4 regions of the Streptomyces griseochromogenes genome follow, and region 2 is predicted to be linked to each of the others. Evidence: riboswitches for the same ligand, from Rfam matches in the RefSeq annotation. Region 2 holds a riboswitch; each other region holds the start of a gene.
What was found. Region 2 has a riboswitch for cobalamin ahead of metE (5-methyltetrahydropteroyltriglutamate--homocysteine S-methyltransferase). Riboswitches for the same ligand answer to the same signal wherever they lie in the genome.

Region 1 (4,675 bases), 6.3 Mb from region 2:
GGCGGCCAGCCGCAGGCCGTTGTACCCGGAGAAGAGGAGCGCTTCCGCGGTGACCTCGCCGCCCAGGCGGATGCCCTGTGCCCAGTGGGGGAGGGGGACTTCGGGGAGGGTGAACAGGGTGTGGGTGCCGGGGATGGGGGAGCCGAGGACGACCGTGAAGGCGAGGCGGATGAGGAGGACGGCGGCGGCGAGTCTGGCGAAGGCGGTGTAGGAGCGGGACCAGGGGGCGGCGGAGCGGTGGGTGGCCACGACGTAGCCGGCGGCGGCTATGAGGAGGGTGAGGAGGAGGGGGTTGGTGGTCCGGGTGGCCGCTGTGCCGAGGCCGAGGGACCAGAGCCACCAGGCACCGGGGTGGAGCGGCTCGCGGCGTTGGCGCCGGCCGGGGGTCGGCATCGCTCGCCCGCGCCGGCGGGGTGCCTCCCCCATGGGGTGCGCTGTACGGCCGCGGCGACTGCGACTCCCCAGGAGCGCGGGGAACTGCGCGACCAGCCACCGCGGACCCGCAGTCGGACGACGGTCCGAGGGCCAACGGCGCTCCGGCTCACCACCGCTACGCATTCCCGCGCCGCCGCGACTGCCACACCGCCGCGACCGCCAGGAGTACGACCACGCCCACACCGATCGGCAGCCCCAGCGAAGGACCACCGTCAGACTCCTTCTTCTGCGCCCCCTTCTTCGCCGTGCCGTCGGCAGACTCTCCGCACCCCTTGCGCGGATACCCGGAGATCGCACACAGCAGGGCGTTCGTGTCGTAGCGCAGGGGATCCGCCACCTTCGCCAGCGCCTCGGCCGTCGTCGCGTCGGGGGCGACGCGGGCACAGGCCGTGCGGCGGGTGGGCGGTGTCTCGCCGGACGGCGCGTCCGCTTCCGTGCCGGGGTCGATGACGAGAGCCACCCGCTTCGTACCCGGCTTCGCGGGCGTCCCCGCACAGATCGTGGCGAAGTCCGCCGTGCCGCGCGGCCGGCTCGCGTCCGCGGAGTCCTCGCTCACCGCGAAGCGGAAGCCCTGGACGGCACCGTCGTCGGGCCGGGCGGTCGAGGGGCCCTCGGTGGCGTACGTCCAGCGGCCGCCGTCCCGCTCCCAGAACGACCAGTAGCGGTAAGCGGCGGCCTGCGCCTGCGCGGCACCGGCCACGAGGACGAACGCGGCGACGAGCAGGGCAGCGGCACGGCGGACGGCGCTCACGGCTGCTGCCGCTTCCGGCGGCCGCTGAGCAGGAAGCCGATGCCGATGCCGGCGACCAGGCCCACGCCGACGATCCACCAGACCTTCGTCCCCGAGTCGTGCTTGCCCTGCTTCGCCTCGGAATGCGTCGCCTTCGCCGTCTGCGTCGCCGGTCCCGTCGCGTCGAGCGCCCGGACCAGGTCCGTACCGCCGAAGTCGTGCGGGTCCGCGCCGATCGCGTGCGCGGCGAAGATCAGCTCGGCGTAGGCGGCCGGACCGCTCTGCTCGGCCCAGTTCCCCGCGTTCTTCTCCAGCCATGCGTACGACTTCTTCGCCTGCGCAGTCGAACCGGTCGCGGCGAGTGCGACGACCGCGTCCGCGGTGTTGCCGTAGTCGGGCTGGTCCTTGGCGCCCGCCAGGGAGGACGTGAGGTGGCCGGTCTTGGCGAGGGTGCGGGCGAGGTACGCGGAGGCGTTGTCCGCCAGCTGCGCCGGGGTGGGCTTGCCGGAGGCCGTACAGGCGGGCGCCTTGTCGCGGGCCTTGCCGGGCTCGATCACGAAACCCTTGCCGAGCGCGCCCAGCACCCCGGCCGCCGTCGCGTCCGCGTTGGCGGCCAACTTGCCCTTCTTGTCCGGCTGGTAGGCGAACGCGCCGCCGCCGTCCGCCGAGCAGGGGATGGACAACTCGGACAGCGCTTCGAGCGGGGTCTTGCCCTCGGAACGCAGCGCGGTGACGTTCTCACCGGCTACGGAGAGCGCGCCGATGACGTCGGCGGTGTGGTTGGTGTCGCTGGGCTGTTCGATGGAGAAGCCGAAGCCGCCGTCCTTGTTCTGCATCCCCTTCAGCCAGCCCACCGCCCTGTGGACCTCGCCGTCGTGCTCGCCGAGCGCCTGCAGTGCCTGGATGGCGGCGGCCGTGGCGTCGATGTCGGCCTGGGCGCCGTCCTTGCCCAGGCAGGGCTTGGACGGGTCCGCGCGGAAGGCCGGGAAGAATCCGTCGTCGCACTGCTGCCCGACCAGCCAGTTGATGGCCGAGGCGGAGGGACGCTCGCCGAGCGTGTGCTGCGCGAGCAGGGCGAACGACTGGCGCCACACCCCGTCGTACGTCGGGTCGCCCTTGCCGAACAGTCCGGACGGGACGGCCACCTTCGGGGAGGGGGACGGGCCTGCGGCCGTGGCGGGTGCGGCGGCGGCCAGCACGCCTATGGCGGCGAGAGCCGCGGCACTGCGGCGGACGTTCATGGTCGGCGACTGCCTCTCCCTGTGGGGAACCGGCAGCGCACGGGAACCCCCGGGCGGCTCGGCTCCGTAAACCTCGACGGTGCCGTGCGCGACGGGCCGCCGCGCACGCGAGCCGGTCAACGTCCGTACGGGGCGGTCCGGCTCACCGCCCGGGGGACGGTTCACGGCTGCGGGTCAGCGCCGGAATTGCACCGGCTTCCCCCTGTACGGGTGTGATGACGACCCGCTCACTTTACCGGCAGCCGTGCGCGGGCCGAGGGGTGGCTGTGGGCACACGGGAGCGGTGACTAGGGTCACGGTCATGACGGTGACGGGGAGACTGCTGGGATCGGGCCGTTCGGCCGATGTGTACGAGATCGACGAAGGCTGGGTGCTGCGCCGGGACCGCGACGGCTGGGGGGACGCGGCCGCCGAGGGGGCCGTGATGGAGCACGTACGGCGGCACGGGTATCCGGTGCCCCGGGTGCGGCCCTCAGGCTCGCGCACCGACCTGGTGATGGAGCGGCTGGAGGGGCCGACGATGCTGGGCGCGCTGGCCGAGGGCCGGATCGGCGCGGCGGAAGGGGGCACGCTGCTGGCCGGGCTGCTGCGGCGGCTGCATGCCGTACCGGGCCGGGACGCGGCCGCGCCGGACGCGCGAGTGCTCCACCTCGACCTGCATCCGGACAACGTGATGCTGACCTCGGACGGGCCCCGGGTCATCGACTGGTCGAACACCGAGGACGGGGAACCGGCCCTCGACTGGGGCATGTCCGCGGTGATCCTCGCCCAGGTGGCCGTCGTCGGCGAACCGCTCGCCGACGGGGCCCTCGCCATGCTGACGGCCCTGCTCGCCGACTCCTGCGGCCTCACCGACGACGGACTGACCGAGGCCCTGCGCCGCCGGGCGGCCAATCCGACGATGAGCCGCCGCGAGATCGACGCCCTGGGCGACGCGGAGCGGCTGATCCGGACGGTGGGCCGGCTTTCTTGAGTCAGGCGGCCCGGGTTTCCTGTGAGGTGACGGTGACGTCCAGGTAGTCCGCCATCCGGTGCAGTGCGCGGGCGCACTCGGGTGGGTCCTCGCCCTCGGTCACCCAGTGCGCGAGCCGGTCTGCGGGGCCCGCGTGCCAGGCCGCGGTGACCTGGTCGCCGGTCTGCCGGGTGAGGACCATGCGCTCGGCGGACGGTTCGTACGCGACGGCGGGGTCGAGGTCCAGCCGGGTCAGACGGCCGGTCGTGGCCGGGTAGGCGAACTGGATCGCGGCCGCCCGCTGCCGGGTCGGGGCCACGTCCGGAAGCCGGCCGGTGGCCAGGGCCGCGGCGGCCCGCGCCAGATCGACACCGGTGGCCCGCTCGACCAGCAGCGGGATCAGATCGCCGGGCAGGTGCGGGACGACGTCGGTGACGCGGGGGCCGCGGGCGGTGAGCCGCAGGCCGATGTGCGCGACGGTGTGCGCGAGACCCAGCGCCGTGACGGTCCGCTCCACCGTCTGCCGCAGGAACGGGTTGTGCAGCAGCCCGTCGTGGGCGTGCACGGCATGCCGCAGCGGCTGCCGGGCGGGCGGCGGACCCGGGGTCGTACGGGTGAGCGCGGCGATGCGGACCTCGTCGTCGAGGACGACGGCCTCGGCGGAGACGAGCGGTCCCTCGGTGTCGTCCCGGCCCGCAGGCGCGACCCCGTGCCGCGCCAGCAGCGACTGTGACGCCGCCGGATCGGCGCAGGCGGCGGCCGTCTCCCGAGGGATGCCGGGCAGCCCCAGCCGTGCGGCGATCCGTGCGGCGGCGGGCAGTCGCGCCCTGGTCCAGGTCAGCACGCCGACCACCCCGAGCCGGGCCGCCTGCCGCGCCACCGCCTCCGCCGCGTCCGGCTCCTGCCCGGGGTCGGCCGCGATATGGCCCGCCAGGTAGGGAAGCGCCCAGCCGGGCGGGGCGGTGCCCGCCAGTACCACCGGGTGGGCCGCCGCGATCCGCGCCAGTGCGAACTCGCCGTACGCGGCGCACCGGCCGACCCCGAGAAGAAGAACGGGATGCGGCATGGTCGCCTCACCTCCGTGGGGATAAGGCGGACAGAGGAACGCCCCGGATGCTGCTCCCCCATAGGCAGCACCCGAGGCGGGTCGATCTTGCTCTCTGTGCCTAGATCCTCACCCACCGCGCCCTCAACTGTCAACGATTACTGCCTAATTCAGCAGGCGTCCTTGTCACATCTGGTCGGGGCACGAGTGACCGGGTAGCCTCGCGTCAGCTCAGCACCGAACGGACGACACGCCCAGGGGGGGGACCGCGG
Region 2 (4,675 bases):
CCTGCGCCTGGCCGCCGGGTCCCCGCTCGACTTCCCCATGGTCACCTCCGCCGTCCGCGCCGACGCCACCTGGCACGTCGCGCCGCCCGCCCCCGGCCTGACCGACCGCCGTGTGGAGATCACCGGCCCGCCCGAGCGCCGTATGACGGTCAACGCCCTCAACTCCGGCGCCCAGGTGTGGATGGCCGACTTCGAGGACGCCACCGCGCCCACCTGGCGCCATGTGATCGACGGGCAGCTGAACCTGCTCGACGCCATCGAGCGGCGCATCGACTTCACCGCCGACGACGGCAAGGAGTACCGGCTCGACGGGCGGGAGCGGCTCGCCACCGTCGTCGTACGGCCGCGCGGCTGGCACCTCGACGAGGAGCACCTGGAGTACGACGGACGCCCCGTGCCCGCCGCGCTCGTCGACTTCGGCCTGTACTTCTTCCACTGCGCGCAGCGGCAGATCGACGCGGGTCACGGCCCGTACTTCTACCTCCCGAAGCTGGAGAACCGCTACGAGGCCCGACTGTGGAACGACGTCTTCGTCACCGCGCAGGAACTCCTCGGCATCCCCCGGGGCACGATCCGCGCCACCGTCCTGATCGAGACGATCACCGCCGCGTTCGAGATGGAGGAGATCCTCTACGAGCTGCGTGAGCACAGCTCCGGTCTCAACGCGGGCCGCTGGGACTACCTCTTCAGCCTGATCAAGACCTTCGGCCACCGCACCGACTTCCTGCTGCCGGACCGGGCCAAGGTGACGATGACCGCGCCCTTCATGCGGGCGTACACCGAACTCCTCGTGCGCACCTGCCACCGCCGCGGCGCCCACGCCATCGGTGGTATGGCGGCGCAGGTGCCGAGCAAGGACCCGGCCGCCCACGAGGCGGCGCTCGCCAAGGTCCGGCTGGACAAGGAGCGGGAGGCCGAGGACGGCTTCGACGGCTCCTGGGTCGCGCACCCCGCACTCGTACCCGTGTGCCGCGAGGTGTTCGACGGTGTCCTCGGCGAGCGTCCGCACCAGCTCGACCGGACGCGGGACGACGTGGAGGTGACGGCCGCGGATCTGCTCTCGGTGCGCCGGATCAGCGGGCCGCCCACGGCGGAGGGCGTGCGGACCAACATCTCGGTCGCCCTGCGCTACTTCGCCGCCTGGCTGCGCGGGCAGGGCGCCGTCGCGCTGAGCGGCCTCATGGAGGACGCGGCCACCGCCGAGATCGCCCGGGTGCAGATCTGGCAGTGGCTGCGGCACCGGGTGATCGACCGGGAGACGGTCCTCGGGCTGCTCGACGAGGAACTCGCGGCGCTGGGCGCCGAGTACCCGTGGGCACCCGTGGAGGAGGTCCGGGCCCTCTTCGAACGCACGGCACTGACCGGTGAGTTGCCGCTCTTCTTCACCCCGGACGCCTATGCCCGCCACCTGGTGCGCCGGACGCAGGCCCGGTCATGAGCGGCGGCATCCGGCGTGTCGGAGTGGTCGGCGGCGGCCAGATGGGCGCGGGCATCGCCGAGGTGTGCGCGCGGGCCGGGATCGACACGATCGTCTGCGAGGCCGACGCCACGGCCGCCCACGCCGCGCGGGAGCGGGTGGCGGCTTCCCTGGAGCGTGCCGTACGGCGGGGCAAGCTGGAGCGGTCCGCCGCACAGGACGCCCTCGCCCGCCTGGTCTTCACCGGCGAGCCGGCGGACTTGGCCGACCGGCAGCTGGTCGTCGAGGCCGTCGTCGAGAACGCCGACGCCAAGGCGGAGGTGTTCGCGGCCCTCGACAAGATCGTCGAGGACCCGGAGGCCGTCCTGGCCACGAACACCTCCTCCCTCCCCGTCATGCGCCTCGGCATGGCCACGAGCCGCGCCGACCGGGTCGTAGGTCTGCACTTCTTCAACCCTGTCCCCGTACTGCCCCTGGTGGAGCTCGTGACGTCCCTGCACACGGCGCCCGAAGCGGCGGCCGTCGTCGAGGAGTTCGCCGCGCTCACGCTCGGCAAGACGGTCATCCGCTCCCGGGACCGGGCCGGTTTCGTCGTCAACGCGCTGCTCGTCCCGTACCTGCTCTCGGCGATCCGTATGACGGAGTCCGGCTTCGCCACCGCCGCCGACATCGACGCCGGCATGGAACTGGGCTGCGCCCACCCCATGGGCCCGCTGAAGCTGGCGGACCTGATCGGGCTCGACACCGTGGCCTCGATCGCCGAGTCCCTGTACGACGAGTTCAGGGAACCCCTCTACGCCCCTCCCCCGCTGCTGCAGCGGATGGTGGAAGCGGGGCTGCTGGGCCGCAAGGCCGGTCGGGGATTCCACATGTACGACCCGACCCCGTAGGGTGGCCGGTGCAGCTGGTTCGCCCCGTCAGCCAGGCGGGACGCGTCGTAAGAGGGAACCCGGTGGAAATCCGGGACTGCCCCGCAGCGGTGAGCGGGAACGACCGCCGTCATACGCACTGGGCCCGATGTACAGGGTCTGGGAAGCGACGGCCAGTAGGTGTCCTCCCCCATGAGGACGTGCCCGCGAGTCCGAAGACCTGCCAACTGCCCGCGTACGGGACGACTCGTGCGCGGAATCCCGGTGACCTCGAGGGCGGGTCGGCGTGCGTGACCGAACGGACGGCCGACGGCCGCTGCCGTCCGGTACGTCACCCCTTCGCGCTCTCGTCCCGTCCCCGGGATCTCAGGGATTCATCTCGCGAAGGAGATCTCCGTGACCACCAAGTCCGCAGCCGCGGCAGCACGGGCCACCGTGTACGGCTACCCCCGCCAGGGCCAGGGCCGGGAGCTGAAGAAGGCGATCGAGGGCCACTGGAAGGGCCGGGTCACCGCCGACGCCCTGCGCACGGCCGCCGCCGAACTGCGTCGCACCAACTGGCGGCAGCTGGCGGAGGCCGGCGTCGACGAGGTCCCGACCGGTGACTTCTCGTACTACGACCACGTCCTGGACACCACCGTCATGGTGGGCGCGATCCCCGACCGGCACCGGGCGGCCGTCGCCGCCGACCCGCTGGAAGGCTACTTCGCCATGGCCCGCGGCACGCAGGAAGTCGCGCCACTGGAGATGACCAAGTGGTTCGACACCAACTACCACTATCTCGTGCCCGAGTTGGGCCCGGACACGCGGTTCGCGGCCGACTCCGGCAAGCAGGTCTCCGAGCTGAAGGAAGCCCTCGCCCTGGAGTTGACGGCACGTCCCGTGCTGGTCGGCCCGGTGACCTACCTGCTGCTCGCCAAGCCCGCGCCCGGGGTGTCCGCGGACTTCGAGCCGCTCACCCTCCTGGACCGTCTGCTCCCGGTGTACGCCGAGGTCCTCGCCGACCTGCGCGCGGCCGGTGCCGAGTGGGTGCAGCTCGACGAGCCGGCCCTGGTCCAGGACCGTACCCCGGCCGAACTGAACGCCGCCGCCCGCGCCTACCGCGATCTCGGTGCCCTCACCGACCGGCCCAAGCTGCTGGTCGCCTCCTACTTCGACCGGCTCGGCGATGCCCTGCCGGTGCTGGCCAAGGCACCGGTGGAGGGCCTGGCCCTGGACTTCACCGAGGCGGCCGCCGCCAACCTGGACGCGCTCGCGGCCGTCGGCGGACTGCCCGGCAAGCGGCTGGTCGCCGGTGTCGTGAACGGCCGCAACATCTGGGGCAACGACCTGTCGGCCTCCCTGGCCACGCTCGGCACCCTGCTCGGCCTGGCCGACCGGGTCGACGTGTCGGCCTCCTGCTCACTCCTGCACGTCCCCCTCGACGCGGCGGCCGAGCGGGACATCGAGCCGCAGATCCTGCGCTGGCTCGCCTTCGCCCGGCAGAAGACGGCCGAGATCGTCACCCTCGCCAAGGGCCTGGCCCGCGGCACCGACACGATCACCGCGCAGCTGTCGGCGAACCGGGCCGATCTGGCCTCCCGCGCACACTCGCCCATCACCCATGACCCGGCCGTGCGCGCCCGCACCGCCGCCGTCACGGACGACGACGCGCGCCGCTGCCGGCCATACCCCGAGCGGGCCGCGGCCCAGCGCGCCCACCTGCGCCTCCCCGCGCTCCCCACCACGACCATCGGCTCCTTCCCGCAGACCGGCGAACTGCGCTCCGCGCGCGCCGACTTGAGGGCCGGCCGCATCGACACCGCCGGATACGAGGAACGCGTCGGGGCGGAGATCCGCGAGGTGATCGCCTTCCAGGAGAAGGCGGGCCTGGACGTCCTGGTGCACGGCGAGGCCGAACGCAACGACATGGTCCAGTACTTCGCCGAGCGGCTCACCGGCTACCTCGCCACGCAGCACGGCTGGGTCCAGTCCTACGGCACCCGTTACGTCCGGCCGCCGATCCTGGCCGGCGACATCTCGCGCCCCGAGCCGATGACGGTGCGCTGGACGACGTACGCCCAGTCCCTCACCGACCGCCCGGTCAAGGGCATGCTCACCGGTCCCGTCACCATGCTCGCCTGGTCCTTCGTCCGCGACGACCAGCCCCTCGCCGACACCGCCCGCCAGGTGGCCCTCGCCCTGCGCGAGGAGGTGAACGACCTGGAGGCGGCAGGTACTTCGGTGATCCAGGTCGACGAGCCCGCCCTGCGCGAAACCCTCCCCCTGCGTGCCGCCGACCGCCCCGCGTACCTGGAGTGGGCCACGCGGGCCTTCCGGCTGACCACCAGCGGCGTCCGCCCGGACACCCAGATCCACACCCATATGTGCTACGCCGAGTTCGGCGACA
Region 3 (4,675 bases), 3.4 Mb from region 2:
CGCGCCGCCGGCGGATGTAGTCGGCCATGGGGACCCGTGGTTCGAGGTGTTTGGCCGTGGGACGGACCGGGGCCAGCAACGCGTCGTGGCCCTGTCGTCGGGCGCCGTCCCGCAGCGCGGTCAGCATGCGGTAGGACAGACCACGGCCGAGGTACTCGGTGTCCACCGTGATCTCCAGCGCGCTGGCTGTCGTCGGCGCGTTCCCGAGGTGCCGGTCGCGGTAGGCCCATACGAGCACTTGGTCCCAGCCCTTGTCCGGCATCTCCTCACGGCCGTCGAGCCCGGCGTCGAAGGGCACACTCAACCCGCGTGCCACTACGCGGTCGCCGTCCGTCGCCACCACGCAGTACTCGGGGAAGTCTTCGGCCACCCGGCTCAACAGGGCGCCCGCGACCAGATCCTGAGGGATGAAAGCGGGCCACGTCTCGGTCATCTCGTAGAGCCGGGACGTCAATGACGGACGCTCGGTGAGCGGGGTGATCAAGATGCTGTCCATGTCTGTCACGGTGGGGAACCCTGTCATGGGAACACCCTCTTGGCCAGCGGTTTTACCCCTCGACGGCGGCTCGTGCCGGCCGTCCGGTGAACACGTCGGTTCAGCTCACCGGGCCGCCTCGGGAGTCGTGCCGGGCCCGGCGAGGCCGAGTTCGTGTTCGCCGAGGGAGGTGAAGCAGCGCTCGACGTCGGTGTCGGTCACTTCGGCGAGGGTCGCGGGCGACCAGCGGGGGTTGCGGTCCTTGTCGATGACCTGGGCGCGGATGCCCTCCACCAGGTCGGGAGTGCTCAGGGCGGCGCAGGAGACGCGGTACTCCTGGTCGAGAACCCGCTCCAGCGAGCCGAGCCGCCGGGCGTGGCGCAGGGCGGCCAGGGTGACCTTCAGGGCGCTGGGCGACCTGGTGAGCAGGGTCTCCGCTGCTTCCTTCGCCGCCGTGTCGCCATGGGCGAGCAGCCGCCGGACGATCTCCTCCACCGTGTCGGCGGCGTAGCAGGCGTCGATCCACTCCCTCCGGCCGGCCAACTCGCCCGTGGGCGGCGACTGCGTGTGACGGGCGAGCACCTGCTCCACGGTCAGGTCGGCGAGGTCGGCGACGAAGGCCCGGAGCGCGTCGGACGGCACGTAGTGGTCGGCGAGCCCGCACAGCAGGGCGTCGGCGGCGCCGATCTGTGCGCCGGTCAGTGCGAGGTGGGTGCCCAGTTCGCCCGGGGCGAGGGAGAGGAGGTAGGTGCCGCCGACGTCGGGGACGAAGCCGATGCCGGTCTCGGGCATGGCGACCCTCGACCGTTCGGTGACGATCCGTACGCTGCCGTGCGCCGAGATGCCGACGCCGCCGCCCATGACGATGCCGTCCATGACGGCGACGTAGGGCTTGGGGTAGTGGGCGATGCGGGCGTTGAGGTGGTACTCGTCGCGCCAGAACGCGGCCGAGGCGGTGCCGTCGCCGTCGCGCGCGTCGTCGTGGACGGCGCGGATGTCGCCGCCCGCGCACAGACCGCGCTCCCCGGCCCCGGTGATGACCACGGTCTCCACGGCCGGGTCGTGCTCCCAGGCGGTCAGGGCCTCATCGATGCGGCGCACCATCGCGTGGGACAGCGCGTTGAGTGCCTTCGGCCGGTTGAGGGTGATGTGGGCGGCCCGTCCGGCTGTGTGCAGCAGGACGGATTCCTCGGTACCGGTCGTCCGAACGCCTCCGTCAGGCCGCGGGCCACGATCGACACGCATGATCTCATCGGTTCCTTGTCTCGATGGTTCAACGACGGCTCACGCCGCGCCGGTCCCGGGTCGCCGCGCTGAGCCGCGGCGGTGTGAAGGCATAGAGATCGAGGATCTCCGGCAGGGGTGCGATGCCCGGCCCGCCCGCGCGTACCCAGTCGGTGATGTCCTCGGTGGCGTGGGGGTCGTTGACGAGTCCCAGCCAGACCGGTCGGCCGCCGGCGGCCCGTCCGGCGGCGGAGGGCTGTACGACGATGACGTTGGCCTGTTCGCAGACGTCGAGGCAGGCGGAGATGCGCACAGGAACCTCCGCTCGCAGACGCGCGGTCTGCCCCGCGTGATCGACGCCGGTCACCTTGGTACTGCCACAGCAGCAGTCCCGGCACACGACGACACGGCAGGGCGCCGGTTCGGCCCCCGGTACGACTACCGCGTCGCCGGATGCCGGTTCCGCCAGGTTCTCTGGCACGGTCAACCACTCCTCCCCCGGGGAAATCCGCCCCGGTGTCCGTCGAGGAGGCGACCGCGTGAGTCTCCTGGCTCTCGGGTCGTCGCTCGTCCCGGCCTTCCCGCCCTCGCGGACAGTGGCCTGTCGGAACTCGCTCACCGATCACAGTGGCGGGACCGCGCCGGATTCACACCGGCTTCCTCGGATCGCCGTCGCCTTGTCGCGGATCATCATTCCATCGCCGACCAGCTCCCGTCATCCTCGCGACGACGACCCGGGCACCCGGACCGGCCGACGCGGCGGCCCCGGCCGTCGTGGTCAGTACACGTCGCGCGCGTAGCGCTTGTCGGCGGCGAGCTGTTTGACGTACGCCGCCGCCTCGGCCTCGTCCAGGCCGCCGTGGACGACGGCCGTCTCCCGCAGGGCCCGGTCGACGTCTTTGGCCATCCGGGAGGCGTCGCCGCAGACGTAGAGATGGGCGCCGTCCCGGAGCCAGGACCACAGCTGCGCACCGTGTTCGCGCATCCGGTCCTGGACGTAGATCTTGGCGCGCTGATCGCGGGAGAAGGCGGTGTCCAGACGGGTGAGCGTGCCGTCGGCGAGGAACGCGGTCAGCTCCTCCTCGTAGTAGAAGTCGGCGGCCCGGCGCTGTTCGCCGAAGAACAGCCAGTTCGGCGCGTGGTGGCCGCGGGCCCGGCGGTCCTCCAGAAAGCCGATGAAGGGCGCGACGCCGGTGCCGGGGCCCACCATCACGGCCGGTGCTGCGGGGTCGGCGGGCGGGCGGAAGTGCGACGCCCGCTGGACGCGGACCGGAACCGGTGTGCCGGGCTCGGCGTCGGCGAGGAACGGGGAGCACACGCCCTGTCGGGGGCGGCCGCCGAGGTTCTCGTAGCGGACGACGGAGACGGTCAGCGAGACGAGGTGAGGGTCTGTCAGGGGGCTGGAGGATATGGAGTACATGCGGGGTTGCAGGCGCCCCAGCACGTCGGCCCATTGCTGTGCCCCGGCCCGGATTCCGAACTCGGCGACCACGTCGACGGCCTGGCGGCCCCAGGACCACTGGGCCAGCTCCCCCTTGTTGTCCTGCCGCAGCAGCTTGCGCAGCTCGCGCGGGTCGCGGGCGCGGTCGGCGACGAAGCGCAGCAGGCCGGGAGTGATACGGGTGATGTCCAGATGGCGCAGCAGTGCCTCGGCGAAGGGCACGTCCCCGGCGTTGGTGACCCGAACGGCCGCGTCCGCGTCCAGGCCGGTGACGGCCAGCCACTCCGTCACGAGCTCCGGCCAGTTGACCGGCTGCACCGCCAGGGCGTCCCCGGCCTCGTAGACCAGCGGGGTGTCGCTGTCACGCGTGTCGAAGGTGAAGCGCCTCACCTCCTTGACCGCACCGGGCAGGCTCAGCAGGCGGTTTCCGGTCAGGCGGGCGGTGACGGGGGCGGAACGGCTCGGGCGGGGAGCCGCCGGGGTGGCGGGGGCCGGATCGGGCGCCGGATCGAAGGCGGGATCGGAGGCCGGGTGCTCGGGGCTCTTCAGCACAGTGAGCACCTGGTCGAGCCAGGCCCCGGCCTCGGTCTCGAAGTCCGGTTCGCAGTCGGTGCGCGGGGCCAGGCGTATCGCCTCCAGCTCCTCCATGCGCCGGTCGAGACGGCGGCCATGGCCGCAGAAGTCGTCGTACGAGGAGTCGCCGAAGGCGAGGACGGCGTAGCGCCTGCCCGCGAGGCGCGGGGCGTCGGGCGAGGCGAGGGCGTCCCAGAACTCGGCGCCGTTGTCCGGGGCGTCGCCGTCGCCGAAGGTGCTCGTGATCAGCAGCAGGTCGGCGTCGGAGGGCAGCGCTGCGGGGTCGGCCTCCTCCATGGGCAGGAGGGCGGCGGAGTGGCCGTCGGAGGTGAGTCTCTCGGACGCGGCGATCGCGAACTCCTCGGCGTTGCCGGTCTGCGACGCCCAGAGGATCACGACCTGGCGGCGCGGGGCGTCCGCGGACGGGGCGGACGACCGCGGGGAGCCGTCGATGCCGTGCGCGGTGGAATGCGTCGCCTCCGCTCTGGAGTACATCCCGGCCAGCGCACCGTTCACCCACAGGGCGTGCTCCGGGCTGAAAGGGGCGTCCGGCGGCAGCACCGGTACGCCCGGCGCGCCGAACGGGATGCCGGCCAGGAAGCCGGTCAGATAGCGGCGTTCGTGTTCGGTGAGGACCGGCAGGGGCGCGGGTTCCAGCCCGAACGGGTTGGGAGAGGAATGGGCAGCAGGGGAGGCGGGCGGTCGAAGGGCCGACGCGGCCGATGGCGGAGTGGTGGCCTCCGCGGCCGCAAGGGCCGGTGCCTGAACCGTCACCGGGGTGGCCACCTTGGTCAGCGACACCGCGCACACCTTGAACTCGGGCTGGAACGACAGCGGGTCGACGGCATCGCTGGTCACGGCGTTGACGCTCAGGTACTCCCCGAACAGGTCGTTCCAGTGGAACGGCGCGAAACAGCAGCCCGGCCGTACCCGGTCGGTGACGACCGCGGGCAGCACGGCCC
Region 4 (4,675 bases), 1.1 Mb from region 2:
AGCCGATGGCCATCGAGACCACCCATCTGTCGGCCAAGCGCTTCCCGGCCCTCAGGCGCTCGCTCGTGAAGTACACGTCCCTCTACACCGCCCTCGCCGAGGTCTACGACGTCCATCTCGCCGAGGCCGAGGAGACCATCGAGACCTCGCTGGCCACCCCGCGCGAGGCGGGCCTGCTCGGCACCGACGTGGGCCTGCCGATGCTGATGCTCTCCCGCCATTCCCTGGACCGCGAGGGCAAGCCGGTGGAGTGGGTACGGTCCGTCTACCGGGGCGACCGGTACAAGTTCGTGGCGAGACTCAAGCGCCCGCAGGACTAGGCGGAGTTGAGGTCTTCACGACTCAACCTCCAAATCGACATACCGACATGCGGACGAGGTCTTCCGCATCCATGACACCGTCACCTAGATTGCCTGCGCATTACACAGGTGATCAGTGAGGGGACGGAGCCGTGGCATGTCCGAAACGCCTGAAGTGAGACCACCGGTCGTGACACCGGCCCGCGTGATCATCGGCCTGTGCCTCGTCGCACCCTTCGTGGCGATGCTGTGGGTCGGCTCGTACGCCAAGACGGATCCCGCCTTCATCGGGATCCCGTTCTTCTACTGGTACCAGATGCTGTGGGTGCTGATCTCCACCGCGCTCACGATGCTGGCGTACCGGCTGTGGCAGCGTGACCAGCGCGCCCGCAAGGGCGCGAACGGGGGTGCGGCGAAGTGAAGGACGGCGTCAACGGCGTCGCGCTCGGCGTCTTCATCTTCTTCTTCCTGGCCGTCACGGTCATGGGCTTCCTGGCCGCCCGCTGGCGCAGGGCCGACAACGAGCACTCCCTGGACGAATGGGGCCTGGGCGGACGGTCGTTCGGCACCTGGATCACCTGGTTCCTGCTCGGCGGCGACCTCTACACGGCGTACACGTTCGTCGCCGTGCCCGCGGCCGTCTACGCGGCGGGCGCGGCGGGCTTCTTCGCCGTCCCGTACACGATCCTCGTCTACCCGCTGATCTTCACGTTCCTGCCGCGCCTGTGGTCGGTGTCCCACAAGCACGGCTACGTGACGACCTCGGACTTCGTGCGCGGCCGCTTCGGCTCCAAGGGCCTGTCGCTGGCCGTGGCGCTGACCGGCATCCTCGCGACGATGCCGTACATCGCGCTCCAGCTCGTCGGCATCCAGGCCGTGCTGGACGTGATGGGCGTGGGCGGCGGCGAGAACACCAACTGGTTCGTCAAGGACCTCCCCCTGCTGATCGCCTTCGGCGTGCTGGCGGCGTACACCTACTCCTCGGGTCTGCGCGCCCCCGCCCTGATCGCGTTCGTCAAGGACGCGCTGATCTACATCGTGATCACGGTGGCGATCATCTACATCCCGATCAAGCTGGGCGGGTTCGACGACGTCTTCGCCAAGGCGGGCCACGCCTTCAGCCAAGTCAACCCGGCGACGGGCAAGCCGCGCGGCGTGCTCGCCCCGCCTCGGGCGGGCCAGTGGACGTACGCCACGCTGGCGCTCGGCTCGGCGCTCGCGCTGTTCATGTATCCGCACTCGATCACCGCGACGCTGTCGTCCAGGAGCCGTGAGGTGATCCGGCGCAACACCACGATCCTGCCGCTGTACTCGCTGATGCTGGGCCTGCTGGCCCTCCTCGGCTTCATGGCGGTCGCGGCCGGGGTGAAGGTCACCAACGGGCAGCTGGCCATCCCGCAGCTGTTCGAGGACATGTTCCCGGACTGGTTCGCGGGCGTGGCCTTCGCGGCGATCGGCATCGGCGCCCTCGTGCCCGCGGCCATCATGTCCATCGCGGCGGCGAACCTCTTCACCCGCAACATCTACAAGGACTTCATCAAGCCGGACGCCACGCCGAAGCAGGAGGCCCAGGTCTCCAAGTTCGTGTCGCTGCTGGTGAAGGTCGGCGCCCTGGTCTTCGTGCTGACCATGGACAAGACAGTCGCCATCAACTTCCAGCTGCTGGGCGGCATCTGGATCCTGCAGACCTTCCCGGCCCTGGTCGGCGGCCTGTTCACCCGCTGGTTCCACCGCTGGGCGCTGCTGGCCGGCTGGGCGGTCGGCATGGTGTACGGCACGTTCGCCGCGTACGGCATCGCCTCCCCGACCCAGAAGCACTTCGGCGGCAACGCCAAGGAGATCCCGGGCATCGGCGAGATCGGCTACATCGGCCTGACGGCCTTCGTCCTGAACGTCCTCGTCACGCTGGTCCTCACCGTCGTCCTGAAGGCCCTGAAGGCCCCCGAGGGGCTCGACGAGACCCGCCCGGAGGACTACACGGCGGACGCGGGCGAGCCGGGAGTTCAGGTGGAACTCCCGCCGGCCACGGCGGACGCCGGGCACTGAAACGCGCCCTGAAGGGGCGCGAGGAACTGCGCGAGCAACCACGATCCACCCGCAGCGGGCCGCCGACAACAAGTACCACGGCGGCCCGCTGTTGACACTCTGAAGCCGCCACAACACGCAACAGACACAACATCTGGGGGTGACACGACAGCCCGGCACTAGATGTATGCTCGTCCTCGCTGTCGCCGCAGGGGAATCCGGTGCGAATCCGGAACTGTCCCGCAACGGTGTACTTGCGTGCATCCGCACGCCTGTGTCAGTCCGAGGACCTGTCGGCAGCGCGCACCCGGCCGTCCGGCGCGGGTGCCTTGAGACGTCCGGGCCTCGTGGAGCGGGTCGGTGGACGCGACGCCCCGCGCGCTCGTGCTGCCCCCTGCCCTCCGCAAGGCCCCGTGCCGAGCGAGGGAGAGCCCCACGTGACCATCGCGCCAGCCGACCCGGCTTCAGCCATCCAGGCTACCGAGGCCCCGGTGGAGACGGACGGTCCCGGTACCGCGCTGCTGCGGACCCTGACCGAGCTGACCGCCGATCTCCCCGACGCGGACCCCGGCCGGGTCGCCGCGGCCGCGCTGCGCGGCCGGTCCGCCCGGGCCGACGAGGCGGAGTTGCGCGAGCTGGCCACGGAGGCGGCCGCCGGTCTCATCTCCGAGGACCCGGCCTACTCCCGGCTGGCCGCCCGGCTGCTGACCCTCTCCATCCGCGCGGAGGCCGCCTCGCAGGGCGTGACGTCCTTCACCGAGTCCGTCGCCGTGGGCCACCGCGAGGGTCTCATCGCCGACCGGACCGCCGAGTTCGCCCGGCTGCACGCCGCCCGCCTGGACTCCCTGGTCGACCGGGCGGCCGACGACCGCTTCGGCTACTTCGGCCTGCGCACCCTGCACAGCCGCTACCTGCTGCGCCACCCGATCACCCGCCAGGTCATCGAGACGCCCCAGCACTTCATGCTGCGCGTCGCCGCCGGCCTCGCCGAGGACGACAGCGCCCGCGCGGTGGACGAGGTCGCGGCGCTCTACGGGCTCATGAGCCGCCTCGACTACCTGCCCTCCTCCCCCACGCTCTTCAACTCCGGTACACGCCACCCGCAGATGTCCTCCTGCTACCTGCTGGACTCCCCGCTGGACGAGCTGGACTCCATCTACGACCGCTACCACCAGGTCGCCCGCCTCTCCAAGCACGCCGGCGGCATCGGGCTGTCCTACTCCCGTATCCGCAGCCGCGGTTCGCTCATCCGCGGCACCAACGGGCACTCCAACGGCATCGTCCCGTTCCTGAAGACCCTGGACGCCTCGGTGGCCGCGGTGAACCAGGGCGGCCGGCGCAAGGGTGCCGCGGCCGTGTACCTGGAGACCTGGCACTCCGACATCGAGGAGTTCCTGGAGCTGCGGGACAACACCGGTGAGGACGCCCGCCGTACCCACAACCTGAACCTCGCGCACTGGATCCCGGACGAGTTCATGCGCCGGGTCAACGCCGACGCGCAATGGTCGCTGTTCTCCCCGGCGGACGTGCCGGAACTGGTCGACCTGTGGGGCGAGGAGTTCGACGCCGCCTACCGCAAGGCTGAGGCGGCGGGCCTCGCGAAGAAGACCATCCCGGCCCGCGATCTGTACGGCCGCATGATGCGCACCCTCGCGCAGACCGGCAACGGCTGGATGACCTTCAAGGACGCCGCCAACCGCACGGCCAACCAGACGGCGACCGCGGGCCATGTCGTCCACTCCTCCAACCTCTGCACGGAGATCCTGGAGGTCACGGACGACGGGGAGACCGCGGTCTGCAACCTGGGCTCGGTCAACCTCGGTGCCTTCGTCAGCGACGGGGACATCGACTGGCAGCGCCTGGACGAGACGGTCCGCACGGCCGTCACCTTCCTCGACCGGGTGGTCGACATCAACTTCTACCCGACCGAGCAGGCGGGCCGCTCCAACGCCAGGTGGCGTCCGGTGGGCCTGGGCGCCATGGGTCTGCAGGACGTCTTCTTCAAGCTGCGCGTGCCCTTCGACTCGCCCGAGGCCAAGGCCCTGTCCACGCGGATCGCCGAGCGCGTCATGCTCGCCGCGTACGAGGCCTCCGCCGACCTCGCCGAGCGCAACGGCCCGCTGCCGGCCTGGGAGAAGACCCGTACCGCCCAGGGCGTCCTGCACCCCGACCACTACGACGTCGAGCTGAACTGGCCCGAGCGCTGGGCGGCCCTGCGCGAGCGGATCGCCGCGGTCGGCATGCGCAACTCGCTGCTCCTCGCGATCGCCCCGACCGCGACCATCGCCTCCATCGCGGGCGTGTACGAGTGCATCGAGCCGCAGGTCTCCAACCTGTTCAAGCGCGAGACG

Region 1: it holds a riboswitch for cobalamin, as region 2 does, so the genes downstream of both, AVL59_RS38735 (prenyltransferase/squalene oxidase repeat-containing protein) here and metE (5-methyltetrahydropteroyltriglutamate--homocysteine S-methyltransferase) in region 2, are expected to answer to the same signal.
Region 3: it holds a riboswitch for cobalamin, as region 2 does, so the genes downstream of both, AVL59_RS25635 (hypothetical protein) here and metE (5-methyltetrahydropteroyltriglutamate--homocysteine S-methyltransferase) in region 2, are expected to answer to the same signal.
Region 4: it holds a riboswitch for cobalamin, as region 2 does, so the genes downstream of both, AVL59_RS06880 (ribonucleoside-diphosphate reductase subunit alpha) here and metE (5-methyltetrahydropteroyltriglutamate--homocysteine S-methyltransferase) in region 2, are expected to answer to the same signal.

Annotation. Positions count from the first base shown of each region.
Region 1 is NZ_CP016279.1:8,907,393-8,912,067, reverse strand. It holds gene AVL59_RS38745 (energy-coupling factor transporter transmembrane component T) at 1-393, opposite strand, end outside; gene AVL59_RS38740 (SCO2322 family protein) at 551-1,186, opposite strand; gene AVL59_RS38735 (prenyltransferase/squalene oxidase repeat-containing protein) at 1,183-2,406, opposite strand; cobalamin riboswitch at 2,520-2,655, opposite strand; gene AVL59_RS38730 (phosphotransferase) at 2,708-3,379, shown strand; gene AVL59_RS51050 (ATP-grasp domain-containing protein) at 3,381-4,424, opposite strand; gene AVL59_RS38720 (helix-turn-helix domain-containing protein) at 4,675-4,675, shown strand, end outside.
Region 2 is NZ_CP016279.1:2,594,941-2,599,615, reverse strand. It holds gene aceB (malate synthase A) at 1-1,438, shown strand, start outside; gene AVL59_RS11045 (3-hydroxybutyryl-CoA dehydrogenase) at 1,435-2,307, shown strand; cobalamin riboswitch at 2,319-2,516, shown strand; gene metE (5-methyltetrahydropteroyltriglutamate--homocysteine S-methyltransferase) at 2,683-4,675, shown strand, end outside.
Region 3 is NZ_CP016279.1:5,978,821-5,983,495, forward strand. It holds gene AVL59_RS25625 (acetyltransferase-like protein) at 1-496, opposite strand, end outside; gene AVL59_RS25630 (enoyl-CoA hydratase/isomerase family protein) at 602-1,720, opposite strand; gene AVL59_RS25635 (hypothetical protein) at 1,749-2,099, opposite strand; cobalamin riboswitch at 2,241-2,362, opposite strand; gene AVL59_RS25640 (molybdopterin-dependent oxidoreductase) at 2,478-4,675, opposite strand, start outside.
Region 4 is NZ_CP016279.1:1,468,556-1,473,230, reverse strand. It holds gene AVL59_RS06895 (GntR family transcriptional regulator) at 1-320, shown strand, start outside; gene AVL59_RS06890 (DUF3311 domain-containing protein) at 457-720, shown strand; gene mctP (monocarboxylate uptake permease MctP) at 717-2,345, shown strand; cobalamin riboswitch at 2,512-2,636, shown strand; gene AVL59_RS06880 (ribonucleoside-diphosphate reductase subunit alpha) at 2,762-4,675, shown strand, end outside.